Regions from separate parts of the Paenibacillus sp. IHBB 3054 genome, predicted to be linked through region 3. Evidence: riboswitches for the same ligand, from Rfam matches in the RefSeq annotation. Region 3 holds a riboswitch; each other region holds the start of a gene.
What was found. Region 3 has a riboswitch for cyclic di-GMP ahead of ACQ76X_RS09865 (anti-repressor SinI family protein). Riboswitches for the same ligand answer to the same signal wherever they lie in the genome.
Positions count from the first base shown of each region.

Region 1: another riboswitch for cyclic di-GMP. It lies ahead of ACQ76X_RS09375 (collagen-binding domain-containing protein); the one in region 3 lies ahead of ACQ76X_RS09865 (anti-repressor SinI family protein).
Region 2: another riboswitch for cyclic di-GMP. It lies ahead of ACQ76X_RS12730 (PA14 domain-containing protein); the one in region 3 lies ahead of ACQ76X_RS09865 (anti-repressor SinI family protein).
Region 4: another riboswitch for cyclic di-GMP. It lies ahead of ACQ76X_RS23790 (flagellar assembly protein A); the one in region 3 lies ahead of ACQ76X_RS09865 (anti-repressor SinI family protein).

Region 1 is NZ_JBOFBG010000006.1:34,477-42,183, forward strand. Features, by position in the region: gene ACQ76X_RS09360 (hypothetical protein) at 1-215, shown strand, start outside; gene ACQ76X_RS09365 (hypothetical protein) at 396-944, shown strand; gene ACQ76X_RS09370 (alpha/beta hydrolase) at 1,149-2,090, opposite strand; gene ACQ76X_RS09375 (collagen-binding domain-containing protein) at 2,377-4,503, opposite strand; cyclic di-GMP riboswitch class I at 4,587-4,676, opposite strand; gene ACQ76X_RS09380 (hypothetical protein) at 5,298-5,711, shown strand; gene ACQ76X_RS09385 (ASCH domain-containing protein) at 6,049-6,471, opposite strand; gene ACQ76X_RS09390 (copper amine oxidase N-terminal domain-containing protein) at 6,824-7,707, shown strand, end outside.
Region 2 is NZ_JBOFBG010000009.1:44,986-52,692, reverse strand. Features, by position in the region: gene ACQ76X_RS12735 (glycosyl hydrolase) at 1-696, opposite strand, end outside; gene ACQ76X_RS12730 (PA14 domain-containing protein) at 905-3,277, opposite strand; cyclic di-GMP riboswitch class I at 3,290-3,370, opposite strand; gene ACQ76X_RS12725 (sugar phosphate nucleotidyltransferase) at 3,508-4,881, opposite strand; gene ACQ76X_RS12720 (UDP-glucose dehydrogenase family protein) at 5,343-6,683, opposite strand; gene ACQ76X_RS12715 (glycosyltransferase) at 6,688-7,707, opposite strand, start outside.
Region 3 is NZ_JBOFBG010000006.1:144,794-152,500, reverse strand. Features, by position in the region: gene ACQ76X_RS09880 (hypothetical protein) at 1-184, shown strand, start outside; gene odhB (2-oxoglutarate dehydrogenase complex dihydrolipoyllysine-residue succinyltransferase) at 471-1,784, opposite strand; gene ACQ76X_RS09870 (2-oxoglutarate dehydrogenase E1 component) at 1,839-4,706, opposite strand; cyclic di-GMP riboswitch class I at 5,191-5,275, shown strand; gene ACQ76X_RS09865 (anti-repressor SinI family protein) at 5,303-5,455, shown strand; gene ACQ76X_RS09860 (helix-turn-helix domain-containing protein) at 5,556-5,888, opposite strand; gene ACQ76X_RS09855 (hypothetical protein) at 6,310-7,404, shown strand; gene sipW (signal peptidase I SipW) at 7,423-7,707, shown strand, end outside.
Region 4 is NZ_JBOFBG010000026.1:53,076-60,782, forward strand. Features, by position in the region: gene ACQ76X_RS23780 (ABC transporter ATP-binding protein) at 1-944, opposite strand, end outside; gene ACQ76X_RS23785 (FUSC family protein) at 1,256-2,359, shown strand; cyclic di-GMP riboswitch class I at 2,630-2,722, shown strand; gene ACQ76X_RS23790 (flagellar assembly protein A) at 2,828-4,696, shown strand; gene ACQ76X_RS23795 (flavin reductase family protein) at 4,746-5,348, opposite strand; gene ACQ76X_RS23800 (DMT family transporter) at 5,364-6,254, opposite strand; gene ACQ76X_RS23805 (LysR family transcriptional regulator) at 6,351-7,238, shown strand; gene ACQ76X_RS23810 (aldo/keto reductase) at 7,278-7,707, shown strand, end outside.

The DNA of each region.
Region 1 (7,707 bases), 110 kb from region 3:
GCAAGTCCATGCCCCGCGCCATGCACTACGAATTTCTCTTTTGGGCTGTTACATACCTCATACAACTCATTCATCACGTGGAAAGGCACGAAAAAAAATTGTCTGCATCGCCATGGATAAACAAAATCGGCACCTTTGCCTTGCGTACCTGCTTCAGCGCCGATGCTTCACTGAAGAAATACCCAGCCTTCAGCCGGGCAAAGAAAGGGCTTTAGATCCTGTAAAATATCCAAATAATCGACATATTTTTACTATCCTTGTGATATACTAGAAATGGTAAACGTTTACAAAAGTCATTTTGTAATTGCAGAATCAGGGATTGATGAGTCACAACTTTTGGATTTTGTAAATTCAATTAAATAAGTTTAAGTTTTTATTGACTCTAAGGAGGGCATATGATTAAAAAAAGCAAAAAAATAGCATTCTTTTTTTTAGTACTTACACTGACTTCAATTTTAGGATGTTCCTCATCTGGAGATGCTGATCTCGCGAAAGCTAATGAAAAAGTTAAGAAGCTTAGTCCTCTCACCGAAATACCCAAAATTGATGGTTTGGATATAAAGGAAATAGTTGTTAAAAGGGGATTAGAAACCGATAAACTCCCTCAAAATACAGTTATAATAACTTACACCGACAATAAGGGTGAAAAAGAGAAAGAAGAAGCTTATGATAAAAGTATTGAGTTGCTTTATGGTCCATATGAGGGCGACAAAGTATTTACACTTTCTGTAAGCGACATTGAAGTAGAATTCGCTAATAACATGAACACAAAAACTGTAAATGGTCTCGACCTTCTCTATACAGAAATTAATGATTCATTATTAATATATGCTCGTCATAATGGGCTCTCGTACACTTATGAAGCTCAAATAACAAATAAATACGCCAAAGACAAACAGTTCGAATTATTCTCAAAAGCAATCACTTACAATGAAACTGATTAGAACATCTTTTTATCAATATGCTTCCCTCATTCTTAAAAGTATCATCTTTCTATCGTAAAGTACAAAGCGATAGAGAGATGATACTTTAATGATCATGTGATACATTGCGCAATACATTAACAGGTACATAACTAATACACTCGATCGACTCAGGGAATAAACACACCCGAACGTAGGCGCGTCTACTTTCCCGGGGTTATTGGACTACTTCACGTACCGGTTAACAAACTCACTTACCTTGCTGATATATCCCGCCTTATCCGTGTCATACGCAAGTCCATGCCCCGCGCCATGCACTACGAACTTATCCTTGGGGCTGCGGCATGCCTGGTACACTTTGTCCATCATGGCATAGGGTACGAACTTATCGGCATCGCCATGGATGAACAGGATCGGCACCCGTGCCTTACGCACCTGCTTCAGCGCTGATGCCTCACCGAAGAAATAGCCTGCTTTCAGCCGGGTAATCAGACTGGCAATCTGCACGAAGGGAAAGCTTGGCAGATGATACATCCGCCAGAGCTGATAAGAGAGCTGTGCTTTGACCGAACTATACCCGCAGTCGGCAACAACCGCCTTCACCTGCGGCGGAAGCTCTTCACCTGCGGTCATCATCACCGTTGCTCCGCCCATAGACACCCCATGCAGCACAATCTGCGCCTGCGGCCCATTCTCTTCAATGATGTATTCGATCCACTTTACATAATCCCGGCGTTCGGGCCAGCCAAATCCTATGTAATTGCCCGTGCTTTCACCATGTCCCCTGGCATCGGGAATCAGCACATTATAGCCCAGGTTTTCATAATAAATCTTGGCGTAGGCCCCCATATCCTTGGCTTTGCCGGAATAGCCGTGGGCAACGATTGCTGTACGTCCGGCTGCCCGCTCTGACGGCAGATAATAACCCCGCAGCTTCAGTCCATCCTCTGAGCTCATGTCGACATTCCGGAAGCTCTGCCGGGCGATCCACTCCGCCCCTTCTCCCCAGGATGCCCCGGCCACCGGCGGATCTACCTTCAGCGCGGGTGATTTCGCCAAAAACTCCTTAGGCGCCCGATGGATCGCCACTCCATAGAAAAAGAAACCCGCATAGGTCAATCCTCCGGCAATGAATATAATAATCGCCAGTATAATTACACTCCACATGAATATTCTCACCTTTCCTTCTCGTAGCTGTGGGATACTCCAGTCACAATCATGCGGGCTCCGCAATGATTTCTGCATAGTATAACATGGTAGCCTCGCCTGCGAGAAATGTACATATAACAGATGGATTGAAATCTAAACCATTGTTGTATAATAACCCTCAAAACGTAAGAAACACCCTATAAAAAGGCCGCTTCCGGGATTTTCTCTCCCGTAAGCGGCCTGAATTATGTTTAGAACATGGCGTCTGGACTGCTATTGGCCCGAGTGTGATTCAATGAAAGCCTCAGCGTTTTCGTCTGCTGGTTCTTGCCGTTCTGCTCAGCAGCAGACCTACTCCGGCAATAGCGAGACCGGTAATATAATAAGGTGCCGGGCTGGCTTCACCCGTTTGCGGCAGACTCTCGGCTGGATCCACAGTCCCCAGCGGAATTTCTTCATCAAGAATAATTTCTTCATCCGGTACCGAAGCAGGTACTGGGACAGTCGCTGGAGTAGTCTCCGGCGTTGGCTGCACAGACGAAGGTTTGGTCACAGGGCCCAAAGGCAGCGGATCCTCATCAATCGTAATCTCCTGATCGTCATTCGTACCAATCACCGTTGGTGTCGGAGATGGCGTCGGGTCTACCGTTGGTGCTACACTCGTCGGTGCTGGCGTTGGGTCTACCGTTGGCGCTACACTCGTCGGTGCTGGCGTCGGGTCTACCGTTGGCGCTACACTAGTCGGCGCTGGCGTTGGGTCTACCGTTGGCGTTACGCTTGTCGGCACTGGCGTCGGGTCTACCGTTGGCGCTACACTCGTCGGCGCTGGCGTTGGATCTACCGTTGGCACCGGTGTTGGTGTCGGTACCGGCGTTGGCGTTGGTGTCGGTACCGGCGTTGGTATTGGTGTCGGCGTCGGTGTTGGTATTGGTGTCGGTGTTGGCACCGGTGTTGGCGTTGGTATTGGTGTCGGCGTCGGCGTCGGTGTTGGTATTGGTGTCGGTGTTGGCTCCGGCGTTGGCGTTGGTGTCGGTGTTGGCTCCGGCGTTGGCACCGGTGTTGGCGTTGGTGTCGGTGTCGGCTCCGGTGTTGGTGTCGGCGTTGGTGTCGGCGTCGGCGTCGGCGTCGGTGTAGCCGTTGGTGTTGGTGTCGGTGTCGGCGTTGACGTTGGTGTCGGTACCGGCGTTGGTATTGGTGTTGGCGTCGCCGTCGGCGTTGGTGTTGGTGTCACTGTCGGTGTCGGTGTCGGTGTCGGTGTTGGCGTCGCCGTCGGCGTCACTGTCGGTGCCGCCGTTGGTGTCGGTGTCGGTGTCGGTGTTGGCGTCGCCGTTGGTGTTGGCGTCGGTGTCGGTGTCGGTGTCGGTGTCGGCGTTGGTGTCGGTGTTGGTGTTGGCGTCGCCGTCGGTGTTGGTGTTGGCGTCGCCGTCGGCGTTGGTGTTGGCGTCGCGGTCGGCGTTGGTGTTGGTGTCGGTGTTGGCGTTGGCGTCGGTGTCGGTGTCGGTGTCGGTGTTGGCGTCGGTGTCGGTGTTGGCGTCGGTGTCGGTGTCGGTGTCGGTGTTGGCGTCGGTGTTGGCGTCGGTGTTGGCCCGACTGGCGGCACCGTTCCCTCAAAGGTATGATGATGCATCTGAATATAACCGCTGAATCCTTTTGCAATAAGGGTACCATGCAGCTCAGCTCGGCTGAATGCCACAAAGGCATGAGGCGCTAACATGGTGCCTTCAATGGTTGTGTTGCCATTTGCTACAGAAGAAGCTTCGTAGAAGTTGAACAGCACATTGTGAGGTTTGCCGTTCCACATTTGAAAATCCGGAATGACGACCTTATTCCCGCTTACATTGATAATTACCGTGGCATTTCCTGCAATGTTGAACTGGAGACCGTTGGTAACCGCCAAATCCGCAGCAGTCAAATGAATGACATTAAAGGAATCCGGAGCGTTAATCGTCATTTTCCCTCCATCTCTGACAAAGGGCTGTGTTTGTTTCAGAGCAGCGAGTTCACTCGAACGCTGAATCAAAAATTGCTCCTCAGCTTGAAAGTCGATCGGATGACCCTGCCGCGTGCCTCCCTTAAGATCGGCTCCTGAACTTTTCATGCTGCCTCCATATACAGAGGTGCCATAAACTGTTCCATTTGAAAAGTCGATGTCTTTGCCGGCGATAAGCACATCTCCACCTACAGCATCCTTGGATACGCCATATCCTTGAAGAGTAATGTTCCCTGCAGCAGCAAGCCGTCCGTGGATCTGGTCATTGCTTTGCGCGAAATCTCCAAAGATAAAGGCGTTGAAATTCCCGGCGACTCCCAGCACCGGTGTTGGGGTGTACGGCATGCTTGCCGCCGCCTCTGCATTGATCCCCGGATGAAGCATATTGCCGATGGTTAAAATCCCCGTCAGAATCAAGGCTAATAATTTGTTCTTCAACAATGATATGTACCTCCTATGTAACTATTCTATGAATGCACAGATTGGCCCATAACAACAAAAAGACCGCCAAGAAGGGTTAGCTTCATGGCGGCCGGACGATCATGGCACCTTTAGAGTGCTGTAGATTCCTGACTTTGCGTCCCGCTCTTTCGAACGGTTTGCGATTATACATGAGAAGTTGGTAACAGTTGTTTTCTATGTAGTCTATGACTTTTGTTACTTTCGGACTAGGATTAGTCTATCTCTTCACCCTCTCGTTTGTCAATCTATTCCTTATTTTTTCGATAGATTCTCTGCAAAAATCCTCAATCCCGCTTCACCTAAGGGTTTCGTTGTATTCACCGATCACATAAAACAAATTTTCAATATTAAAAATTAGTATATTCGAACCACTTTTCAACCCATGGCGAAACGGCAAAAAAACTGTCGCCAGCACTTGGCAGCAGTTTTTGGTCATTTTCAATTTACACAAGTCAGCGGGCAACAGCCGGACTCAGAATTTGTATATTTTATAACAGCTGAACCCAGCCGATCATGGACATCCATATTGGAACACTTAAAAACAACCCGAACAGCAACCCGCGGCGGAGACTTCCCTCATAATTCATCACAATTCTCCTTTTTAATGAACTTTATTTTTCAATATTTATTATTTCAATTTTAATATAAAATAATTCTTATAATTATTTTGTGAATTATGTCACATTGTTTAGTTGTTTAGAAATTCCATTGATTAATTTTTGAATAATCGGTTAAAATACGAATATACGTTCTTATTAGAGGTGATTGAATTTATGCATAGAGCGGAGAGTAACGATAATACACTGGTCAAATCCTATATATTGCTTCCGCTGATTTTATCAGCCTTTGAACGGGATTCAGCCATTATGTCGACACAACTGCGGACCCCCGCTCCATACATGGATGTTCTCCGTACTGCTGCGAATGCAGCCACTGCCGATCTGAGGGATGTGCGCGCCGAAATGAGGAAACGCGGAGTTAAGGTCTATGAACAGCAGCGGCTCCAGGTCGGCATCGAGGCCAAATTTATATGCCGGGGATATCATGAACGGATGCTGCTGCTGGATGACGTCATCGCTGCACAGGCCGCTATCCATATGCGCAAATACCTGGGACTCGATATCTCCGGCTACCACAGCTATGAGGAACAGTACAAAATCAAATCCGGCCCTCAAGCAAGCCTGTAGCCTTTGGTGCGTTGAAGAATAAAAAACAGGCCTTGCCATGGGAGTCGGCAAGACCTGTAAAGTACCCGCTATAAATTACATTAAAACCTTCCAATAGCCCAATGTGCCGAAAATAACGACCAGCGCCACGGGATATAGAATTCTCCGGCTTACCTTATCCTTAAACGTAAGAAATAAACATAACATGCAAAGCCACGCAATAAGAAGACTGCCCATTTCCTATGCATACGCTCCTTCCTGAGCCCATTCATACCTGTATTCCACCGAACCGCCGGTACCGTCATAACATTTTCCGTCTATCCAATTAGACTTGCCGATCTGAAATTCCATAAGCGCTTCACCGCTTTCTTTGCGGAACAGGATGCTCCCAGAAGCCCAGTCGGCCCTTAGCCGGAATGTTGTCCTCCAGCGGAGTGACCCCCGTCAATTCCCAGGCAAACCGGCCCTCCCTATAATCTCCAAAGATATATTCGCTGCCGTAGGGCCAGCCTTCTTCAGCCATACCAGCTGTAACTTCATAACAGTTTATCAGCGATCCTGTCGCTATAATCGCTCCGGCAGGCAAATTGTCCGCTGTAAGACCATGACGGGCGAGCACCGATTGGAAAGGCTCCCGTAAGCATACTTCCTTATCAATCTTCAAACCGGCATGAATGGCGATTTCACCCCGGTAAGCCGTTCTCCAGGAACGGGTCTCGAATGATTTTTCACCAAGAGCAATGAGCGTGGCCCAAGGCTGCCGTATAGTCAGGCATCGCATAACATCCTGCCCCCTCTCTGCAACAAAGGAAAGGCGCAGCCCACCGGGAATCCGGAAAACCGCGCCGCATATAGTTTTTTTAAGATGCTGGTGAAGGAAATTGCCCCCGGCTTAAGCATTATGAGCGTAACCCACACCTATCTATAAGGTTCAATTAGGTTCTGTATGATCTTTGCGGCGCTTCACTTCTCATTATAAGGTTCAATAAAGTTTTGTAAAGTTTCTCTCGACGGTAGAAGAAACGGCAGATGGCTGGCTGCCTATTCCAAGGTTAAAGCTCCGGCTTTGCTTGATGCTGCAACTTTTTCCAAATCAGTAAGTCTAAATAAAAAAAAGAAAAGGATGGATTAACTTGAAAAAAACATTATTTTTGTTTTTTACTGTATTGTTTATCTTTTCAATCGGCGGTACAGCGAATGCTGCTAACCCCCTAAAACTAAATGTAAACGGGGTAATACAGGATGAGTTCCCTTCTCCATTGGTTAGAAAGAACGTGAGTTATGTTCCTATTCGCACTGCGCAGTCTTTGGGTTATAAGGTGACCTGGAACAGCAAATCCAAAACGGTTTTGATTGTTAACCCTAATACTTCGGATACATTGAGCCTTGCCGTCGGCAGTGGTATTGCGAGGATGAATGAGAAAAAACTAGAATTAGATACGCCGCCTCTTGTTGAGAAAAACACCGTTTATGTCCCGTTACGGTTCATGAGCGGAAGTTTCGGAACGCTTGTTCATTGGGATTCGAAGAATAATGGTATTGTGATTATTTCTCCAAATCCGGACATTCAGAAAAAATTGAACAGCGGCGATTTGGCTAAAGCAAGGTTAGCCGTCATTGGTTTGCCGCGGGTTCAATTTTACTATTCCACTGTGCATCCGGAAGGCCCTATGACTAGTTTTATTTACACTGAAAATGACTATTCTAAGTTGTATTTCATACACAGCGATAGCGTTTATTATTACGAGTTAAAGAATGGATACATGAGCCTTGTTTGGGAAGGTCAGATGTCGGCTAAGACTCAGGAAAACTCATCTAGTCCTTTGGCTAAATTTTTGGGTACAGGCATAGATACTCTCTGGGGGGAGCAACCAAAATTAACGTCTAGGCTCATCTACTTTGAAGATAGAATATTCCCCTATGATGAAGGAGAATATGGAATTATTGGTGTGGATGGATCAGTAGAGTTCTCTCATAAGGTTGTAAACCCTAAACAATTGAGTGACATTATCGTTAA
Region 2 (7,707 bases), on a different contig from region 3:
AACATTCACCAGACGGTTATACATAATGTCCCAAAGTTCGGTGAAGTTGTCCTTCTGCCCCCACCAGAACCAGTTGCCGTTCATCTCATGATAAGGGCGCCATAACACAGGCACTCCCGCATCGCGCAGGTCTCCCAAATATTCGGCTACCTCATCAAGCTCAGCGATCAGGTTCTTATACTGCGGGGTGCCCGGCGTAACATAAGCATCAAAATCCTCTTGGCTCAGGCTCATATGCACATTAGCCCATTCCGGGGAGGTGCCCGGCAAATTCTGATGGAAGGTCATCGCCACAATTCCGCCGCCCTGGTGCCATTTGATCGCACTCTTCACGACATTCTGGCGCTGCTTCACGATGGTGCCCTCCGGCTGGTTGTTAATCGCTCCCAGCTCATAACCATGCAATACGGCATATTGTCCGCTTGCATGCTTCAGCTTATTGTTGAATTCATCCGGGGTCTCCAAATAGTCATGCTGGCCGGATATCATTCCCTTGCCTCCAAGATCAACCAGATAGCTGAGCAGATCGGCAGCCTCCTCCGAAGCTGAGGGATTGATGGGAGTGATGGCAGCAGCAGGTGTAACTATCGTCCGGGGAACCGGAAGACTCCTCGCTTCTGACCAGGGCAGCAGGGAAAATATTAATATAAGAGGTAAAATCGTATTAAACAGGCGGTACTTGCGGTAAGTGTTCAAATCGTAATCTCCTTTCTCCAGCGAAATGCCGCCACGGCACACAGGATGAGTTCCCTATGCAGGTTCATACATCCCGAGGCCAAATGGGGGCTATAGCTTAGTAGCCCTGCTGATAAGCAGGGCCACTAAGAGTGGACTTTAGGAATTATAATTGTAACGTCTTAACCAGCACCCGCCGGTGAATACAGAAGCTAACCAGTCGCTCTGCTTAGGAAGCGGAAGGAAGAAACAGGGCGCTCGCAGGAACAGTACCCTTTACTTGGCTTGGGCTATCCCACATTAGACGCGCTCTGGCATCCCCTTGATTCTCGTAATACTCCACTTTAATATCATATAGCTGCCCGGCATTCAGGCTGATGCTTCCCATGCGTTCGGTTCCACTCTGTTTCATCCAGCTGTCAATCACAAGACTGTCATTGACCCAAACGCGGATGCCGTCATCTGAAGTAGTATAGATTGTGTACATTTCACTGTAGAGCGGCTTAATCTTGCCGCTCCAGCGTACGGAGAAGAAATCGATGCCGATTGCAGCATCCGGAGTGCCTAGACGCCAATTGAAATCAAGAATGGCGTCGTTACGTACAAGTGCCGGAGTGCCTGACAGCAGCATATTATTGAAATATTCTGCCTTTAGCCCATTCTCAGCAGGTGCTGCTGTCGGTGTTGGCACCGGTATTGGTGCTGGTGTTGGCGTTGGTGCTGCTGTTGGTGTTGGTGTTGGCGCCGACGTCGGTGTTGCCGTTGTCACCGGTGTTGGCGTTGGTGCTGCTGTTGGCACCGGTGTTGGTGCAAGCGTCGGTGTTACCGTTGGCGCCGACGCAGGTGTCGGCGTTGCTGTTGCCGTTGCGGCTGGTGCTGCTGTCGCCGCTAAAGCCGGTTTTGCAACCAGGCTGGGTGTACTGTCCTCCAGGCTGGCAGCAGCTGCCCCGGCATTCACAAACAATGCGCTGGCCGGAACCGTCCCTTTGACTTGGCTTTGACTTTGCCACATTAAGCGGATATTCGCATCGCCGGCATTCTCGTAATACTCGACCTTGATGTCGTACAACTGACCGCCTGTTAAAGCGATGCTTCCGGTACGCTCGGCTCCGCTCTGTTTCATCCAGCTGTCAATGACAGCTTTACCGTTAATATAAACGCGGATACCGTCATCCGAAGTGGTGGAAATCTGATAAGTCTCACTATACGTTGGCTTGATTTGACCGGTCCAGCGGACGGAGAAGGAATCTACACCGATTGAAGGATCCGGCGAACCCTGGCGCCAGTTAATGTTAAGCAATGCATCGTTGCGCACCAAGGCGGGCGTACCGGAAAGCGTCATATTTTTGAAGTACTCTCCCTTAAGTCCGCTCACCACAGGCGCTTCCACTGAATCATTAGAGTCAGGCGTTGGCATTGCCGTCGGCTTCGACGTTGCTGTTGGCGTTGGTGTCGGTGTTGCCGTTGGCGTTGCTGTCGGTGTTGCCGTCGGCTTCGGCGTTGGAGTTGCCGTTGGTGTTGGTGTCGGTGTTGCCGTCGGCGCAGCGGCTGGTGCACTCCAACTCTTATATTTATCCCGGGTCAGTGTATAGCTATCGCTCATGAAACTCTTAATCGTAGTTGTGCTGTTTTTCTCATAGAGCATTTTTCCCCAGTTCATCATGAAAACGAAATTTTTCTGGGAGAGCTTCAGTTTGGCCGTGCTGGGCATCTCACCGTTCTCACCAATACCTATCGGTTTACCGGCAGCCAGACTAAGCAAACTATCATAATACTTATTCATATAGTCGTTATCATATATATCTGCTGCAAGAACATCCACTTTGCTTGCTCCCGGATAGGTCAGCGCATAAGGATCGGACCAGGCATTCGGTGCATTGGGGTTCCATACCCACAACAGATTGTTTAATTGATGAACGTTCACGAAACGGTCATACATAATATTCCACAGTTCAGCAAAATTACTTTTCTTCCCCCACCAGAACCAGTTGCCGTTCATTTCATGATAAGGTCTCCAAAGTACAGGAACTCCCGCATCCCGCAAGCTTTTGAGCGACACCGCCACTTTATCCAGATCCGTGATCAGGCTGGCGTATTCTGTCGTGCCCGGCGTTACATACCTGTTAAATTCCGCTTGGGTGAGCGGCTTCTGCACATTGGACCAGAGGTAAGCCGTCCCGGGCAGATTCTGATGAAAGGTCATTGTGACAATGCCGCCGTTCTTGTACCAGTTGATCGCGCTGTTCACCACATTCTTGCGCTGCGAAGCAGCCGTACTCTCCGACTGGCCGCTAATTACGCCAAGCTCATATCCGTGAAGAGCAGCATGTTCTCCGCTTGTTCCCTTCAACTTGTTGCTGAATTCATCCGGGCTCTCCAAATAATCGTGCTGTCCAGTGATAATCCCTTTTCCGGTAATGGAATAGAGGTTACTAAGCAGCTTGACAGCTTCGGCTGAAGCGTCCGGATTAACCGGCACTCCTGTGCTTGATGAGGCTTCTGCGGATGAAGGCGACAGCCCTAATCCTAAAGGCACTGCGGTGAACAATATGGCAAGAGACAGCAAGGTGGACAGCAGACGAGACTTACGGTAAGTTTTCAAAATTATCTTCCTTTCGGTAGCCAGGCTGCCACTCTTGCGAAGGCCCTATGGCTTTGCGTCCCTATCTTTCGATTAGGTTTGCCTTTGTCGTTTTGGAAGGATTTATCCCTCTTACCGTAAGTATCGTCCCTATGAAGTTTTTATTTAGAGCATTAATAAAAATAAACTAATAAATGGTTCTAAATGCCTGTTTTAGATTTGCAACAATTGGTTAAATAGATTATTTAGGCCTAAGAGATAAACTGTTGCAAAGCTATATCTTCCCAATCCAAGGTGATGCGGATGTTATCCTCTTCTACCAGTTCCGAACCGGTCTGTACCTCGATAAACTCTACATCCGTCAGCGCAAGGATCGCATGTTTGGTGCCTTCCGGTATACGCACCACATCTCCTGCCTTCACATTATGCATCTTCTCATTAATCACAATGCTTGCTTCACCGCTGACAAATGTCCAGATTTCACTGCGCTTATGGTGCAGCTGGTAACTGATATTTTTACCCTCTTCGATAAAAATCCGTTTGGTCAGCACTTCATTTCCCTCATCGTATTTCACATAATCAATGACTTTGTAATGGCCCCAGCGGCGTTCTTCGTACATCGGTCTTTGTTCAAAAGACTTCAGCACTTCCTTGATTCTCGGACTCTCCGCTTTATGGGTAACCAAAATCCCGTCCGGGCTGGCAGCGATAATCAGATCCTTCGCGCCGATCACCGTAATCGGAATATCCAGCTCATTAATCAGGCATGTGCCTTCGGAATCGGCCGTCACGAACCCTTTGCCCACATGGTTGCTGTTCATTTCTTCGGTCAGCGTGTTCCAGGTGCCCAGATCCTTCCAGAATCCGGCATAAGGCTGAACTACGATTTTCTCCTCTTTTTCCACCACTTCATAGTCAAAGCTGATGGAAGCAAGCAGTTTGTACTGCTTCTGCAGTTCCTCATAGTTCAGCGGCAATCCCTTGCGCTGCAGAATATCAAGCAGATAGCCCAAGCGGAACGCGAACACGCCGCAGTTCCAGAGGGCATTCCGGCTGATCAGTTCCTCGGCCTGCTCACGGTCAGGTTTCTCCTGGAAGTGGCTTACCTGCAGATAACCGCTTGCTCCCGCCTCTGCGCTGGTAGGAATGATATATCCGTATTTTTCTGAAGCATGCTCGGGTACTACACCCATCAGCGCCAGGTTCGCTCCGCTCTCCTGCATCGTTTGCTCAAGCTGCACTACTGTATCGAAGAAGGCGGCTTCCACATAAGGATCGACCGGCAGGATGGCCACGGTCTCGCTTGGCGAAACGCCTTCCATGGAATACAGGTAGGCTGCTGTCAGGGCAATCGCCGGAAACGTATCGCGGCGTTCCGGCTCAACGATGATAGGTACCTCGCTGCCAAGCTGGCTTTGAATCATTTCCACCTGACTGCGGCCGGTAGCCAGATAAGCCGAACCCGACATATTAGCTTCCTCCAGCTGCCGCCATACCCGTTGCACCATGGATTCTGGTTCACCCGTCGGGCTCTCAAGTACCTTCAGAAATTGCTTCGAACGTGAATCGTTGGACAATGGCCAGAGACGTTTTCCTGAACCGCCTGATAGAAGTACCAGTTTCATATGGAACCCTCCTCATTATGTGTGACGCGAAAATATCGGATTGTTATTGTGAGCTGCAGTTCGGCTAATGCAAAAGACAGACTGCTTCGGGCAGCACTGCAGGCTGCGCAAGAATTCTAACAGCTTGGGCTGTTATTAGAGTCACTGCAAGGAATGTTTGGACTTTCGGCCGCTGTTGTCTGCAGATTTCATGATTTATACCGCTGTTCGCGGTGGAAATCCGCAGACAAAGGCGGACGCATTCGCTCCTACAGTTCCAAAATTCCTCTCCGTTCCATTCCATAACAGCTTACCGGTTAAGAACTCTTGCCGGGCCAAGCGTTCTGAAAGCATCACACCTTTCGCTTGCTTCACCCGCAGGCGAAGCTCTCTGCTAAAGATCCGGCATTGCCGCCTGGTTGGCGGCAGGTAAGAGCGAAGTGCTTTACAGAGCTGGGAACTTAGCAGAGCAAGCTTAAGGCTTAGATCGCGCCAGCCACACTGGCCGAATACCCGCTCAGTCCGCCCATTTGCGGGCGTCCGACGGAATGGTACTCCAGGCCGGTGCCTTCGATCTGCTCCTTGGAGTAGACGTTGCGGCCGTCGATCAGAACCTGGCGGCGCATACTGCCCGCCAAGCGATGCAGGTCGATATCCTTGAACTGGCTCCAGTCGGTCAGCAGGCATACGGCATCGCTGCCTTCTGCCGCTTCTTCCGGCAGGCCGCACCAGCGGAGCTGCGGATGATCGTATTGCATTTTGAAGTTATCGGCGGCAATAGGATCATAGAGCTTCACTGTAGCTCCCTCCGCTACCAGCGCTTCGACGATTTCCCGGGCAGGAGCCTCGCGTACATCATCGGTGTTCGGCTTGAAGGCCAACCCCCAAATTCCGATAACCGCGCCGCGCAGGCTGCCGAGCGACTCATGAAGTTTGGAAATAATCATAAACCGTTGCCCTTTATTCACCTCAACCACCGATTTCAGCAGCTTGAACTCATAGTCCACGTTGCCGGCGATCTGGATCAGCGCATTGGTATCTTTCGGGAAACAGGAGCCTCCATAACCGATTCCGGCCTGCAGGAAGCTTGAGCCGATTCTCCGGTCCATCCCCATGCCTTCCGCCACTTCGGTTACATCAGCTCCCACTTTTTCACAAATGTTGGCAATTTCGTTGATAAAGGAGATTTTGGTTGCCAGGAAAGCGTTCGATGCATATTTAATCATTTCCGCACTACGGATATCTGTTACGAAGATATTTTCAGTGAAGCCTTGATGAAGCTGGCGCATCGTTGGCTCCAAAAGCGGATTATCCAGACCAATCACAATCCGGTCAGGATGAAGCGTATCGCGGATCGCCGAGCCTTCACGCAGGAATTCGGGAGCGGAGACGATATCGAAGGGATGATTCGTGTGGGAAGCAATAAGATTGCGGATTTTCTCATTTGTGCCAACCGGTACGGTCGACTTGGTCATGATGATTTTATAGCCTTCCATCGCTTGCGCAATTTCTGTGGCTGCTCCCTCGATATACGTTAAATCTGCTTCGCCGCCCGGCAGGGAAGGCGTTCCTACAGCGAGGATGACGATATCAGAAAGGCGCACCGATTCCTGCAGATCTGCCGAAAAGGATAATCTGCCCTCACGGAGATTCATTTCGATCAGCGCCTCAATACCCGGCTCATAGATGGGGGATTCCATCCGGTTCAATTTATTGATTTTCTCCTCATCCTTATCGACGCAGATGACATGATTCCCGTTAAGTGTAAAACATACGCCAGATACAAGACCGACATAGCCGGTACCGATTACTGCCAGCTTCATATAATCATCCTCCTTTAAGAAAATTAACGTAGGCCTGTTCCACATACTGCTTGAACTGAACCATAAACGTCTGTTCATCGAATTTATGCGCATGCCCCATAATCTTGCTGATGTCCCACGCATAGGACTCCACTTCGTGGATAGCCTTCAGCAGATCATCCACTTCCTGATTCTGAAAGAATACGCCATTGACATAAGGGATTATGGTATCCAGCGCCCCTCCGGCCTGATAAGCAATGACCGGTCTTCCTGCAGCATTCGCCTCCAGGGGCGTAATTCCGAAATCTTCTTCTCCCGGAAAAATAAACGCCCGGCATTTCGACATCAGGCCAGTAACCTCTTCATCCTCCAGCCGGCCCAGAAAAGTGACATTATCTTTGGCCATTCCCTCCAGACGCTTACGGTCCGGCCCGTCGCCGACGATATAGAGCTTAAGGCCATTCCGGCTAAAAGCCTCCACTGCCAGGTCGATCCTTTTGTAGGATACAAGCCGGGAGACGATCAGGTAATAGTCGCCGATAGAGCTGGAACTGGTGAAGCGGGCTGTATTGATCGGCGGGAAGATCACATCGGCATCCCTATGGTAATAGTTCTGAATCCGCGTCTTCACTACGGAAGAGTTGGCCACGAACTGGTTTACATTTTTGGATGTCCGCTGATCCCAGGTCTTGAGCCGCTGCATATAGACCTTGAGCAGTCTTTTGAACAGTCCGGAATTCGATTGCCGCTCCATGTACGTGTCATAATCCCAGGCAAAGCGCATTGGCGTATGACAGTAGCATAGATGAAACGTGGATTCGGGAACCTTTATGCTTTTCATAAAAGCACTGCTGGAGCTCAGGACAATATCGTACCCGCTAAAGTCCAAATCACGAATGGCCATCGGATAAAGCGGCAGTACCCCTTTAAAATTGGCCTTCACTCCCGGGATCTTCTGCAGCCAGGAGGCCCGGATATCCGCATCTTTGAGGTTGTCGGTCAGGCGGCTTCCGTTAAAAACCGTCGTGAAGATCGGAGCCTCCGG
Region 3 (7,707 bases):
GGTAGACGGGCGGGAAGTGATCTATAATCATGTGGTCAGACCGGGGGTGGTCACCTACCATTATCTGACCTGGTACAACGAAGGGCAGGATTCGTATTATACGCTTACGACCTATGGGAAACAAGAGTTGACTAAGGAAAAGCTGCTGGAGCTGGCTGGTGAATTGATGAAGGGCGGTCTGTAATCGGGAGGCAGAAGCTCCGGTATGGCAGATGAATGGAAAATAAATCACAACGAACTTGTTCTCCAGATCATGTGGAGAACGGGTTCGTTGTTTTAAGTGTCTGGACTCACAGTCGGAGGTGTCCAGATGCGGATGCTCCACCAGCTCGCGAAAGTGGCCCGACTTATAGTAGATAACATTTCGTTATAGAAAAGAGGGATACGAGGACGATGGAGCTGTCTTCGTATCCCTCTTGGTATGTGATTATCCATAGGCTGGCGATGAAGAGTAGCCTCCTGAGGCCGCGTTACCCTTCCAGCAGCAACGCTTCCGGGTCCTCCAGCAATTCCTTGACCTTAACGAGGAAGCTTACAGCTTCGGAACCGTCCACGATGCGGTGATCGTAGGAAAGCGCGATGTACATCATCGGGCGGTTGGCGCTTCTTTCTTCGTCCAGGGCGATCGGACGGAGCTGGATCTTGTGCATGCCGAGGATACCGACCTGCGGCGTATTGAGAATCGGCGTGGACAAGAGCGAGCCGAACACGCCGCCATTGGTAATGGTGAACGTGCCGCCCTGCAGCTCCTGCAGGCTGAGCGTGTTGGCGCGTGCTTTGGAGGCGAGCTCGCCGATCCGCCGTTCGATCTCAGGGAAGCTGAGCCGGTCCGCATCGCGGACGACCGGTACAACCAGCCCTTCCTTGGCAGCGACGGCGATGCCGATGTCATAATATTTCTTGAGCAGCAGATCCTCGCCGTCGATCTCGGCATTCAGCAGCGGATAGGCTTTGAGCGCGCCGATCACGGCCTTGGTGAAGAAGGACATGAAGCCCAGTCCGACTTCATGCTTCTCTTTGAAGGCATCCTTGCGGCGCTTGCGGATGTCGAGGATGGCAGTCATGTCCACCTCGTTGAAGGTGGTCAGCATGGCCGCGGTCTGCTGCGCTTCGACCAGACGGCTGGCGATCGTCAGCCGTCTGCGCGACATGCGCTTGCGCTCCACGGCCTTGCCGTCCTCTTGCTGCGGCGCTTTGCCCGCCGCAGCTTTGGCAGGCTCCGGCTTGCCCTGCGGCGCCGGAGACACGGGCGCAGCGGCCCTTGGGCCGGCTGCGCCATGGTCCTTCACATCGGCCTGGCCAATCCGGCCGATAGGGTCGCGGGCACTGACCTCGCCGAGGTCGATGCCCCGCTCCCGCGCGAGCTTGCGCGCCCCCGGCGAAGCCAGGGCCGCATTGCCCGTCGCACCTTCGGGTGCGGCGGCAGGAACGGCAGCGTCCGAAGACGCTGCCACAGGTGCGGCAGCGGCAGGTGCAACGCTGCCTGTAGCAAGTGCCGCCTCGGGCTTGCCGCCCGCAGCGGCCTGCGGCGCACTTCCGGCAGCAGCGTCTGCGCTGCCGATCACGCCGATAGCCTCGCCAACGGCTACATTCTCGCCGGCCTGGCGCAGGATGGAGGAGATGACGCCGTCCTCCTCCGCGCTGATTTCAAGATTGACCTTGTCGGTTTCAAGCTCAGCAAGCACATCCCCCTGGCCGACAGTATCGCCCTCTTTAACCAGCCATTTGTAGATCGTTCCTTCGGAAATGGATTCGCCCAGATCGGGTACTTTAATTTCGGACACAGGCCCTTACCTCCCCAAATATAATAGTTAACGTTATCGTGACACCGTCCCCTTTCAGGAGGACGGTACAGCCGCTTGTACTTGCGAATTTAGTTTCAGGGCTTCCGTAACTATACGCCGCTGTTCAAAGCTATGCACATCAGCGTAACCGCTGGCCGGGCTGGAACGTTCCGGACGGCCGATATACTGCACTTTGACATTCTGCGGGGCGATGGCGCGCAGCCGTGGTTCGGCATAACTCCAGCCGCCCATATTCTTAGGTTCTTCTTGTACCCAGATGATTTCCTGCAGGGAGCGGAAGGTGCTCAGATGAGCGGCCAGTTCCCGTTCCGGGAACGGATAGAGCTGCTCCAGCCGCAGAATGTGCAGCCAGGACCAATCCTGCCCCTTGGCTGACTCCAGCTCGGTCTGCAGGTCGATAGCGACCTTCCCACTGCAGACAACCAGCCGTTTAACCTCGCCGGGCTTGCTGCCCAGAAGCGGGTCCGGCAGGACCGGCTGGAAGCTTCCCGAAGCCAGCTCGGCTCCCGGGGAAGTGCTGCGTGTGTTGCGGATCAGGCTTTTCGGAGCCATGACCACCAGCGGGCGGGCATCCGATTTGCCGCAAAGGCCAGCTTGGCGGCGGAGAAGATGGAAATACTGCGACGCACAGGTCAGATTGGCTACAGTCCAGTTCTCTTCAGCCGACAGCTGCAAGAACCGTTCCAGCCTTCCGCTGGAATGCTCTGGCCCCTGGCCTTCGTAGCCGTGCGGCAGCAGAATCGCCAGGTTGCTGCGTTGGGTCCATTTGGCGCGTCCGGCAGCAATGAACTGGTCGATAATGACCTGTCCGGCGTTGGCGAAATCACCATACTGCGCTTCCCAGATGACAAAGGTTTCCGGGGCAAACACGTTATAGCCGTATTCGTACCCGAGCACTGACGCTTCCGACAGCGGACTGTTATACACCCCGAAGGAGGCGCTGGAGTCCTTAAGCTGATGCAGCGGAGAGAAAAGTGCCCCTGTGTCACTGTCATGCAGCACCAGATGGCGGTGCGCGAAGGTGCCACGCTGGGAGTCTTGGCCGCTGAGGCGAATCGGTGTGCCATCCTTCAGAATCGTAGCGAAGGCGAGGGCTTCTGCGAGTGCCCAGTCCACACGTTCTCCATCATTCAAAGCGTCTTTGCGGCGCTGCAGAATCCGCTCCAGCTTCGGATAGACCTGGAAGCCGTCCGGCACCGACAGCAGCTCCCGGTTAATTTCCTGCAGGTTGTCAAGCGGAACCGCTGTAGGACGCTGCGGCATACGTGCGCTGTCCAGTGCAACTGAGGTTTTGGCCTCCGCGTTTTTATGCTTGCCTTCCTTCATCTTATCAAAGGCTTGCTGCAGTACGCCTTCAGCTTCGGCGTTCATTACCGTAACGTCTTCTGCCGTGATAACTCTCTCCTCCTGCAGCCGTTCCGCGTACACTTTGTATACAGTAGGATGATTGCGCACTTTACCATAAACAATCGGCTGTGTCGTTTCCGGATCATCCATTTCATTATGTCCATGGCGGCGGTAGCCGATCAAGTCGATTACGAAATCCTTCTTGAACAGATTGCGGTAGGCGCTGGCCAGACGGACGGCGGCAATGCAAGCCTCCGGATCATCGGCATTGACATGCACAATCGGAATTTCATAGCCCTTAGCCAAGTCACTGGCATAGTGGGTAGAACGGGAATCCTCACTTTCCGTCGTGAATCCGATCCGGTTATTGACGATAATATGCACCGTACCGCCGTTCTGATAACCTTTAAGCTTGCCGATATTAAGGGTTTCGGCCACGATGCCTTCACCCGGGAAGGCAGCATCGCCATGCATCAGCACAGCCATGGCTTTATTCGTATTTAGCTTAGGCAGACCCGGAGTGCTGCGGTCTTCCTGGGCCGCACGCGTGAAGCCCTCAACCACCGGATTGACGAATTCCAAGTGGCTCGGATTGTTGGCCAGTGTGATCCGTGTACGGACGGTTTCCCCTTCACGGACGGCGCGGTCAGCGCCGAGATGATATTTCACATCGCCGGTCCAGCCGTAGTTGATGCCCATGGAGCCTTCGGAAGGGAACAGCTCCTTGTTCGGCGAATGATGGAATTCCGAGAAAATAATATCATAAGGTTTGCCCAGGATATGAGCCAGGACGTTAAGCCGTCCGCGATGCGCCATACCCATCAGGATATGTTCGGCACCGTCATGAGCAGCAGCACGCACGATTTCATCCAGCATTGGCACCAAGGCGTCATTGCCTTCCAGGCTGAAGCGTTTCTGGCCGACAAAGGTTTTATGAAGGAAAGTTTCGAACTGCTCTACCTGAATCAGCCTTTTCAGCAATTCTTTGCGCTCTGTGTTGTTTAGAGGCGCGGGAGAGCTGGTAGATTCCGCCTGGCTGTTCAGCCAGCGCAGCTCCTGCTCGTCACGCACATGCCCGAATTCATAGGCAATGGTCTGCGTGTAGGCCTGGCGCATCCGGTGAACGGCATCCCAGGCCGTATGAACGTCACTCGGGGCATTCTCCCAGATCAGCGAGGCGGGCATAGCCATTAAATCCTCGCGGGTCAGATCATAGGTTTCGTACTCCAAATATTTCGCCATCGGATTGTTTCCCCGGTCCAGCGGGTCGATATTGGCGGCCATATGGCCATGTATACGGATATTGGCGATCAGCTTGGATGCCCTTACGGCCTTTCTAAGCCACTCAGTATCTCCTGAAACCACAGGCAGCGGTGCCTGTTCGGCATCGGGAGCCAATGGAGGGGGGCCGGAAAGGGTGAAGAGATCGCGGTAATTATGCTCTACTAAAGTTGGATCTTTTACAAATTGCTCATATTTCTCTTGGATGTAACCCAGATTGGGTCCGTAATACTTGCTCCACACAGTTTCGTTATAGGGATCTTTGACTGCCATGAATACATCCTCCTAACGGATGAACTCCATGCGCGCCAAAATTTCGCCGGCGCCCTTGTGGAGCTTCGATGTTTGCGGTTTCATTCCTCATCTTATTGTGCAACTTTCAAGGCGGGTAATCAATTCATACTTTGGTTGAATCCGTTCGCAAAACGGTATGATTCAGTGCCTAATTCATACAGAACTATTATAAGTTTGGTTTCTTAACTATATGAAAATGATGCGGCGGTGTGATTGAAATGAACGAAATAAAAATGTTGTTTTCACTTTTCATATATACATACATAGATAAAGAGGCTTGTTCTACAATTTTTTAGGATTCTCGAGTAATTCGTACAAGTAGTTGGCAAAATAATCAATTATTTTCCGTTTCTAATTATACAATATTCCCATAAATCGACACACTTTTCGTGTAAGATATTGTATAATGTTATGGCGGATAACGGTTTCATGAATTTCTAGCCAGATCCTTTCATGTAAAGGATCCAGTAAAGGGTAAACCTGCCGAAAGACAGGGGCACAAAGTCTCGGGTCTAATGTAGAAATACTACGACGGCCGGACTGCCTGGGGACGCGTAATCTTAGGAGGAGATTTCTTGGATAAGTCCAACCAGGGGAACAACGGAGAACTGCAGACAGTTGATCTGGATTTAGAATGGGTCTATTTGCTGATGTCGGCTAAGCAGGCGGGCATCAAAGTGGATGAAATCCGCCAATTTTTTAATGAGAAGACTTTGCAGGCAATGTAGCGGTTGGTTGTTAAAAGTTTTTGTACATACAGAAAGGGCACAGCGGATCTCTCCGCTGTGCCCTTTCTGTATGACCGGCAGTAGAAGGAACCCGCATGAATCAGGAATCCTTCTGCTCCAGCCGCCATTTTTGATAGTCCAAGAACTCTTTGAATTCCCGCTTGCTTATACCCGAAGCCATAGCTTCCAGTACGAGCCGGGACCATTCTCCATCCAGAGGTGACTCCTGCACATCGGAAGGCTCGCCGTAAAGCAGCGCATGAATGGACACCTGAAGTGCGTCAGCGATTTTTTCAATAAATTGAATAGAGGGGTTAGATTGTATATTTCTTTCCACATTGCTTAAGTATGATTTCGCCACATCAGCCTTATCCGCAAGCTCCGAAAGAGACAAGCCTTTTTCCAGACGGAGATGGTGGATGCGACTTCCCATATTATCTGGCACGATAAAAACGCCCCTCCGTACTTTTTGTTACAGTATAACAAATAACCGGAAGACGGACAAAGCACTATAGAATCAGTTCCAGTATGAATGATCCCCCTTTTATGTCGTTTCCACTCCAAATCCCCATTATTTTTGTTCCCTCTGCGGTATCATTTAGATTTTTCATGCGAAAACGTTCGTTAAAAAGTACGATAAGCTGAGGGAAATGAAGCTAAAAGCAGAATATCAACTATAAATCGTTCTTTATTAAGAATATTGCAACAAAATGAGATTTTTGATTTGTAGGAGTAATGGCATATACTTACGTCATAGTTCTTAATAACGAACAAATAACGTTCGTCATAAAGGCTGGGTGTTAATAGATTACCTTGTTTGCAGGAAATTGCAAGCAGCTAAAGGAGAGGCTCCTGTGAGGCTTTCACGTTCTTCCCGGAATAGAAACATCCGTCGGTATACGCTTCCCCAAATTGCAGGGATCGTAGTGATTTCGGCTTATGGCATCGGCCAAATTACAACGCCCACGTATGCATTGCTGACTAACGTCGCAGCAACCGAATCCTCCAATATCACCACAGCATTTGTGTTTCCAAGCACGGTCGATCATATTGCCAACCAAGCCAGCGAAGCGATGAAGCTTGCTGCCTGGCAGCGTGAAGCGGCGAGAGAGGTGCTAGCGGAGATAACGGATAAGAATACGGACTCGGAGACCGCAGAGGGACGTATTGGAGGTATTCAAGAGGCTGCTGCACAAACGCGTGAGGCTGCGGCCGGCGCGGCTGCTTTTTTAGCTGAGCTTCAAGGCTATCTAACACGCTCGCAATTAGAGCTGGAGCAGCAAGTCAATGAAGTGAACCAGAGACTTTCTCCATATGAGGTCGATTTTAATCAATTAACAGCCGCACAAAATAACGATATCCCGGTATTCGAACAATTGCTCAGCCAAGCCAATCTAACACTGGGCGAATTTCAGGAGATGGTTAGAAAGCTAAGCTCCATCAGAAGAGTGGACGCTTATGTGCAGGCTGCCTATCATCAGGCATCGACCGCGGCCGAACAGGCTAGGAGTTATGCGGACGAAACCTCGTTGATGCATACGGAGGCCGCTGACGTGATCCAAGGACTGAAAGAGGCTGAAAAGAAGGCGAAGCTCGAAGCGGAAGAAAAGGCGAAGCTCGAAGCTGAGAAAAAGGCGAAGCTCGAAGCCGAGGAGAAAGCGAAACTCGAGGCTGAGAAGAAGACGAAGCTCGAAGCTGAGGAGAAAGCGAAGCTCGAAGCCGAGGAGAAGGCGAAACTCGAAGCCGAGGAGAAGGCGAAGCTCGAAGCTGAGGAGAAAGCGAAGCTCGAAGCTGAGGAGAAGGCGAAACTCGAAGCTGAGGAGAAAGCGAAGCTCGAAGCTGAGGAGCAAGCAAAGCCTGATAAGACTGCTGAGCCTGAAGCCCCTGCCCCGGACGCGAATCCTGACAGCATAACGGTAAAAATAGGCGAAAAGCAAGGCGTATTCTAAACAAGGCGGTGCTCTCCAGTGATACTTAAATGGACTCGTAACCTATTGATGTATGCATTAATTCTCATTTTTCTACTTACGCTGGTATCTGCAATCACTAGCCGGATGAATGGCGGAACGCCCAAGATTCTGGGCAAGGAAATTCTAACGGTGCTCTCCGGCTCCATGGAGCCTGGAATCCAGACGGGGGCTGTCATTGCCGTCAAACTGGTGAGTGAACAGAGTCAGGGATCTTTTAAACCAGGAGATGTAATCACTTACAAAGCTCTGGATGGATCAAACAGCCTGATTACCCACCGCATT
Region 4 (7,707 bases), on a different contig from region 3:
CCGGACCCGTCGTAGCAGCTGATCTCGTAATGTACGCCGCGGAACAGCTGGGAATCCACGCGGACGCGCAGTTTGCCTTGTTCAACGGCAGCAATCTCCAGATCCTCCGGACGGATCACGATCTCCACCGCTTCATTCGGCTTCAGCCCCGCATCCACACATTCAAAGCGGTGGCCGTTAAATTCAACGATATAATCCTCAATCATCACACCGGGCACAATGTTCGACTCGCCGATGAAATCAGCCACGAAGCGGTTGATCGGCTCATCATAAATATCGTTAGGCGTTCCGCTCTGCTCAATGCGTCCGCCGTTCATGACAAAAATCCAGTCGGACATGGCCAGCGCTTCCTCCTGGTCATGGGTAACGAAGATAAAGGTGATGCCCAGCCGCTGCTGCATTTCCCGCAGAATGTACTGCATTTCCGTGCGCAGCTTCAGATCAAGTGCCGAAAGAGGCTCGTCGAGCAGCAGCACCTGCGGTTCATTGACGATGGCCCGGGCAATCGCTACACGCTGCCTCTGTCCGCCGGACATTTCATTAATGGCCCGCTGATCGTAGCCTACAAGGTTGACGAAGCGCAGCGCTTCCTGCACCTTTTGCGTGATGACCTCTTTCTTAAGCTTCTTGATCCGCAGTCCAAAGGCCACATTCTCAAATACGTTCAGGTGCGGAAACAAGGCATAGTCCTGAAATACCGTATTGACCTGCCGTTCGTTGGCGGGAATGTGGTTGATGATTTTGCCGTTCAAATAAATGGAACCTTCCGTTGGTTCAGCAAACCCGGCGATCAGACGCAGGATTGTCGTCTTTCCGCAGCCCGAGGGTCCCAGCAGTGTATAGAATTTGCCGCGTTCGATCTCGAAGCTGACTCCTTTTAACACGGCTTCTTCATCGTCGTATTGTTTGGTAACCTGGTCAAAAGAAATAATAGTGCCTTCCAGGGTAGTTATGGCTAACGACCTCCCTTACCTTATGTAGTACAACCTATTTTACCCGCTTCTCGCAGGGAACAATCTAAAGTGGCATGCTCAGCGCTGATAAGCGACAATTCCTCCCTTCCTTCGACACACTTCAATATATATAGCATATAGGATTAATGCAATATATGCGATAGCTTACAATGTTAACTGCAGTGCAGAAACTTAACAAGTTCGTAAAAACTGTACCCGTTATTGTTGTTTTTGAGTGCTATAATGAAAATTGCTGAAAACCTAAAAATGTTCTCTTATTGATGTGAAAGAAGATGACTAACATGAACGAGGGGTTGCAGGACCGCCTTGAAAAATTCGGATTATCTCTATATATGATACGCGTTACGATTGCTGCTTCACTCTCCTGGCTTGCGGTTCACAGCCTGCACGGCGACAGTTATTTATACTTTGCACCGCTTGCCGCAATTCTTATCACCCAAGGAAGCGTCAAGGCTTCGCTGGAAAAAGGGATTTACCGTCTGATGGGCGTTGTGCTCGGTGGAATTGTCAGCCTGCTCGTGGGCCATTTCTTCGACGTGGGGGCACTGTCTATTCTGCTGATGCTGCTGATCGGCATCGGTGTGGCCACCGCCTGCCGGATTAACATTCAAGCCGTTTCCCAGGTCGGTGTGACCTCCGTGCTGGCATTGACCTTTTATCAGGACCCTTATATCGTGTGGAGAGTCGCGGAGACCTTAATCGGCGTGCTGATTGCCTTAATAATAAATATGATTATCGTTCCCCCCGGGGGGTTCGTCAAGGTTAAACGCCTGGCACTGGAAGGGACCCTGCTGCTGGCCGATGCCTTGACCGGACTCGCCGCAGAGAGCAGCAGTTCTAAGCAGGCTCCGGAGAGGCTGGTGCGTTCCGGACAACTGCTGGCGAAGAGCGACAAGCAGCAGAAAGAGCTGCACTATACGTTATCCCATTATCAATGCCGCAGCGGATTGCGGTCATTGACACAGGCAACCTCGCATCTGCAAAAGGTTCACCGCTACGTCAAGGAGATCGCCGAGGAGATTTCCCTCCTGCCTGCACATTATGCCGCAGCTGACTGGATGACAGAGGTCGTAACGGCAACCGCAGACTGCATCGCCCTGTATGGAACCAAGACTTTGTCCGATGCCGAATGCACCCGTTCGCTTCCCGAAGCGCTGCGCCGCGCCCGGGATCTGCAGTTCGCCTGGTTCTCCGAGCTGCAGGGTCAATGCTCATTGACAGCAGTCCGTGATCTCGGAGCCGTCTTCTCCCATCTTAACCGGGTGCTGGAGGAAATTGAACGGGCCGATTATGCAGCCACAGTTATACCGGCACCAGTCTCCGTCCGGGCCGGAAGCGCACGCGCCGTGCACCTTGTCAAAAGAGGGCTCTCCCACAAGCTATAAGCTTGGGAGCGTCCTTTTTTTCGCAAAAACGACTCTGTCCTTTGAGAAAAGGCAGGGTCGTTTTTGCTTGTAATATCGTTTGGACTTTAACCCGCTTCCCTTTTAAAGGGATACCGGAGGGATTGTTATTATTAAGTTGAAAATTTAATACTAAAGTACTAGAATTAAGCTTGTTTGTAGAATTATTTTGGCAACCACTCCAGTATTGAACATTCCCTGTCGATTTGAGTCGATTAAATGACCTCATGCTGAATGTATATCATTGATCTATTTTTTTAAAGGCAAACTTCCCGAAAGGGCAGGACGCAAAGCGATGGGCCTAAGAATGTGAGACTATCCATTCATGGTCGCCAGGCTGCCAATTGAGATGTGACTTGGGTACCGGTAGGTGAAGGCAACCTATCATAGTCCATGATGCTCTTTTCTGTACAGATGCCATTGATTATACGAAGAAGCGAGGTTAGAGTAATGCCACAGCATATCATCGAGAAATTCGGGCATGTATTTCATACCACAACGCCAATCGGGAACCCCGATCTTCCGGCTCTGCCCTCTGTGCAGGCTAAGCCGCTCCGTGGGGGAGATGAGGATAAGAACGGACGTATTATCGTACAGAACAACCAAATATTCATTACTCCTCCTCTGCCCGGCGGCAAACCCGCTGTCATTTCCTCCGTTCACCCTGTGGTGTTGAATATTAACCGGAAGACGGTGACAGATCCTACGGAAGTAACCCCCACAGACCGTATCACCTGGGAGATTTGCGAGAAGCCGCAGTATCAGATCACCGTATCCGAAGATAAACTGAAGGTCTACTTCACGCTCTACCGTGCAGAAAAGTACGCCTGGAAGCTCGCCAGCTCCCCGGCTGCAGCAGATGTCACAGTCCGGGCGCAACCGAATTGCGGCCTGCTGCTGTCCACCCTTACGGTGGACCAGATTATCGCCGGCTTCAAGAAAAGCTCCATTATGCGCGATCTCAACATTCCGGCTCTTTATGCAGAGCTGAACAACCCTACCTATCTCCCGGTCTGCATCGCAGAGGGTAAAGCCCCTATTCCCGGCAAGAATGCCCGGCTGGAGCTGTTATTTGCTGAGGACAGGGAATATGAATTCATTCGGACTGCCGATCCTGCAGATTTCCTGAACCATCCAAGGGTTCCTTTTGTCCAGGAGGGAGAGGTCATTGCCCGTAAGCTGCCTGCGGAAGAGGGAGTGCCCGGCATCGACGTGTATGGCGGAATTATTCCCTCCCCGCCGCCGCAAGACATTCAGCTGGTCACCAAAGAATGTACAACCCTGCTGGCGGACGGCGGGATCGCTTCCCTCCGCCAGGGAAGGCCCCGCTTAACGGGATGCGGTCTGAACCGCAAGGTTTTTGATTTCCCCCAGACATATCTTGTTCCCGGGGATATGAACCCCGAAGCCGCCAAAATGATGTTCCCGGGTGATGTGGTCGCCACCAATGATATCGGAAACCAGACCATCCTTGAAGCGTTGGGGAATGTATACATATACGGCGACGTTACACATGCAACAATCACAGCTACAGGCAGCATTTTTGTCCAGGGCAAGGTTGTCGGCAGCCAATTGTACTCCGGGCACTATGGAGCCAGACATAACCGCCTCTGCATGTACTCCGCTCTCTTGATGGAGGAAGTGACCAGTCTGAGAGAAGCGTCGCAGCAGTTGGCGAATACCGTCCAATCACGCCAGCAAACCGTAAAATACGGTCTGGTGGTTATGCTGCTGCTGGAAAGCAAATATGACCATCTCCCCGGCCTGATCAGTGATCTCCAGGATGTTATTGCCGGGATGAATCCCGATTATCCTATCGACACCGGGCAATTAAGACATATGCTGGAGGTATTCCTGCACCCGGGGCAGTTCACCGATTTCTTCACGGATGCTGTTCTTAGCACGTTTCTGAGGCTGTTGCAGGATTTGCATGACGCCATATCCGGGATGCAGGAGGAGAATACACGGATCGACATCGCCTCGTCACAGCATAGCATTATTAAATCCGGCGGAGATCTCCATGTTCATAAGGAGGGTAGTCTGCACAGCCAGCTGTTCTCTTCCGGCAATGTCCGTTTCGTAATGAAGGAAGCGGTGTGCACGGACTCCACAATCGAGGCGGCAGGCTCCATCAGCGCACAGACTGTAGGGAAGCAGTCCTCCGAGAAATCGGTGCTTACCGCCGGCAAAAATATTACAGTCCGCAAAATCTGCAACAGCGAAGTGACGATTGGAGAATATACCGCCAAGATTGACGGGACAGATGAAGAACTTGTCTTCACCGCCCAAAGCCTGCGGTTAAGAAATCAGGCGCAGTAGCTTTCCTCTGCCCCAAAATATCTGATCTAGCTGCTAATACCCAGCCTAATCAAGATTCATACTGAGGTCTGTCCAGCTCAAAAGTCCGGCCAATTGCTGCATAGGATGCGCCGGCCAGACGGCTGACCGGCTTCAGCTTGCCGACATCAATTCGGCCGTTATGAATCAGCTCATCCTCTACATGAAAACCTAGCACTTCGCCGATAACCATATCGCAATGTCCGAGCTCCACAAGCTGCACCAGCCGGCATTCCATCGCAATCTTACATTCCTGTACACGCGGGACCTTGACGGCTTGTCCGGGTACCGCCGTCAGCCCGGCCAGCTCAAGTTCGCTGATTCCGCCGGGTGCATTGATTGAGGTATGGTTGACTGCAGTGATATTGTCCTCATCGACGATATGGACCACAAATTCCTTATTCGCGGCTATATTGCGCGGCGTATGCTTCATTTCTCCGCCTGCTTTGCGGACACAGGAGAACATGACCATAGGCGGATCATCATTTACAATATTAAAAAAGCTGAACGGGGCGGCATTCACGATCCCCGCTTCATCCACCGAGGTTACAAAGGCAATCGGCCTGGGCACAATGCTGCCGATCAGCAGCTTATAATTATCATGTGCCGTTTGTCCATCCGTCTGAATATACATGATTATCCCCCTGTCTTAACTTGTCAGCCGCCGTGCGGCCCGGCCTATCTTAACATTCACCAGAATAATGCTGCATACGATCAGCAGCATACCCACTACCAGATTCAGCGTAATCCGCTCATTTAATAATACTACACTTGACCCGATTGAGATCAGCGGAATCAGGAAGGTGAATGAACCGACCTTGCTGGCCTCTCCTTCATTGATCAGCTTGAAATAAACCATCCACCCCAGCGCAATGACGAACACCGAAATGAACAATGTGTTCACGATAAAGGTGCTGTTCCACGTAATATCAGACCAGCTCTCCACAGCCGAACCGGCAGCCAGCAAAATGACGCCCCCGATCATGATCTGCATTGCCGTCATCCACAGCATATCTACCCGCACCGCATTTCGTTTCGTATACACCGTCGCCAAGGCCCAGCTTAGCGCGCTGGCCAGGGCAAGCCCTACGCCCAAGGCGGAGATGCTTCCGGTAAATCCGCCAATGCTGAGCGCAGCTACCCCGAGAAAACCAAGCAGCAAGCCGAACATCTTCATTCCGTACATACGCTCTCCCAGCCAGATCCAGGCAAAGATGCCGAGCAGCACAGGCTGCAGAAAGACGATGGCCGAGAACAGCCCTGAGGGCATATACTGCAGGCCGATCGTCTGGAACCCGTAATAGAAAACGATGCTGAGAAAGGCCGAAGTCAGATAGACCGGCCATAGCTTGCTGAAATGAAGGGCCTTCCGCTTAGGAAGCGCAGCAACAATGAGGATCACCCCGGCAATAACCGTACGGATTCCGGCAAACAACAAGGGCGGAGCGTAGGCTAGAGCAATCTTGGACAGCGGCCAATTGATCCCCCAGACAATAACCAGAAATATAAGCAAAGCAATGTTTTTCTTCCGCTGCTGCATCTCATCACCCCTTGTTCTATTTTCATTCCAAATGATACAATAAGCACAGTCATAATTGAAATGAATTATATTCATGAGGGGCATACCAGATTCGATATGAACAACAATCAAATTCGCCTATTCGTCAAAATTGCCGAGAGCGGCAGCTTCACCAAAGCCGGGCTGGCACTGAACATGACCCAACCTGCAGTCAGCCGGGCCATCTCCGCGCTAGAGTCTGAGCTTGCAGTGAAGCTGCTGCTGCGCGACCGGCGCAGTGGGCTGATGCTCACTGATATCGGTAAGCGTGTTCTGATTATTTTCCGGGAAATTCTAAATGGGTTTGACAAGGTTGAGCAGGAAATCTCCGCTGAGAAGGGCCTGGAGAAGGGACTCATCCGCATTGGGGCCTTTCCGGTGGCGTCTGCTTATTTTGTCCCCAAAATCATCCGTTCCATTACCGAGAAATATCCCGAGATTGAGATTGTTCTCTATGAAGGCTCGGTTGCCGAGGTCAAGGAATGGCTGGAGACCCGTTTTATTGATGTCGGCTTCATTATTCCGCCGCAAGAAGAGTTTGCCACAATTCCGCTCTACCGGGAGAAACTGTACGCAGTGCTTCCTGGCGATCATCCGCTCCGTGAGAAGCATGTCATCTGTGTCAAGGATCTGGAAGACGAGCCGATGCTAATCTGCCGGGCAGGTTATGAGCCTCCGGTCGTTGATTTGTTCCATCGGGGAGGCAGTAAGCTGAATGTGAAATACGAAGTGAACAGCTACATGACCGCACTCAATATGGTTAAGGAGGGACTGGCTGTTGGTGTCATGTCGCAGCTGTCCCTGCTGTCTCCGCCGCCGAATGTGATCATAAAGGAGCTGGCCCCCGATGCTTACCGGGATATCCATCTCGCCGTCCATACACTGGAGGAGACCTCGATTGCCGTCCGCTTATTTATGGACACCGCACTGCAGCTGTTCTCCGGGGCAGAACTGTCTGTGCTTTGAAGAAATACACTATTATGCTGAACAAGAGGAGTGAACCACTTGAAATATCACCGTTTGGGTAACAGCGGGCTGCAGGTCTCCGCACTGGGTCTGGGGACCAATTCCTTTGGCAAAAGAGCCGATCAGGAGACCTCCATTGATATCGTCCATGCCGCGCTCGATCAGGGCATTAACTTTATCGATACCGCCAATATTTATGCCGGCACCGAATCGGAGCGGATCATCGGACTGGCACTGGAGGGCAGACGTCAAAGTGCAGTTCTCGCTACGAAAGCAGGTCTTCCGAGACACGAAGGCCCTAACGGCAGCGGCTCTTCCCGCCATCACCTGATGCTGGAGCTGGAAGGCAGCCTGCGCCGCCTGAAGACCGATTATGTAGACTTATACCAGATCCATACCTTTGATCCCTATACACCGCTGGAGGAAACGCTGCGGACCCTTGATGATATGATATCCACGGGCAAAGTCC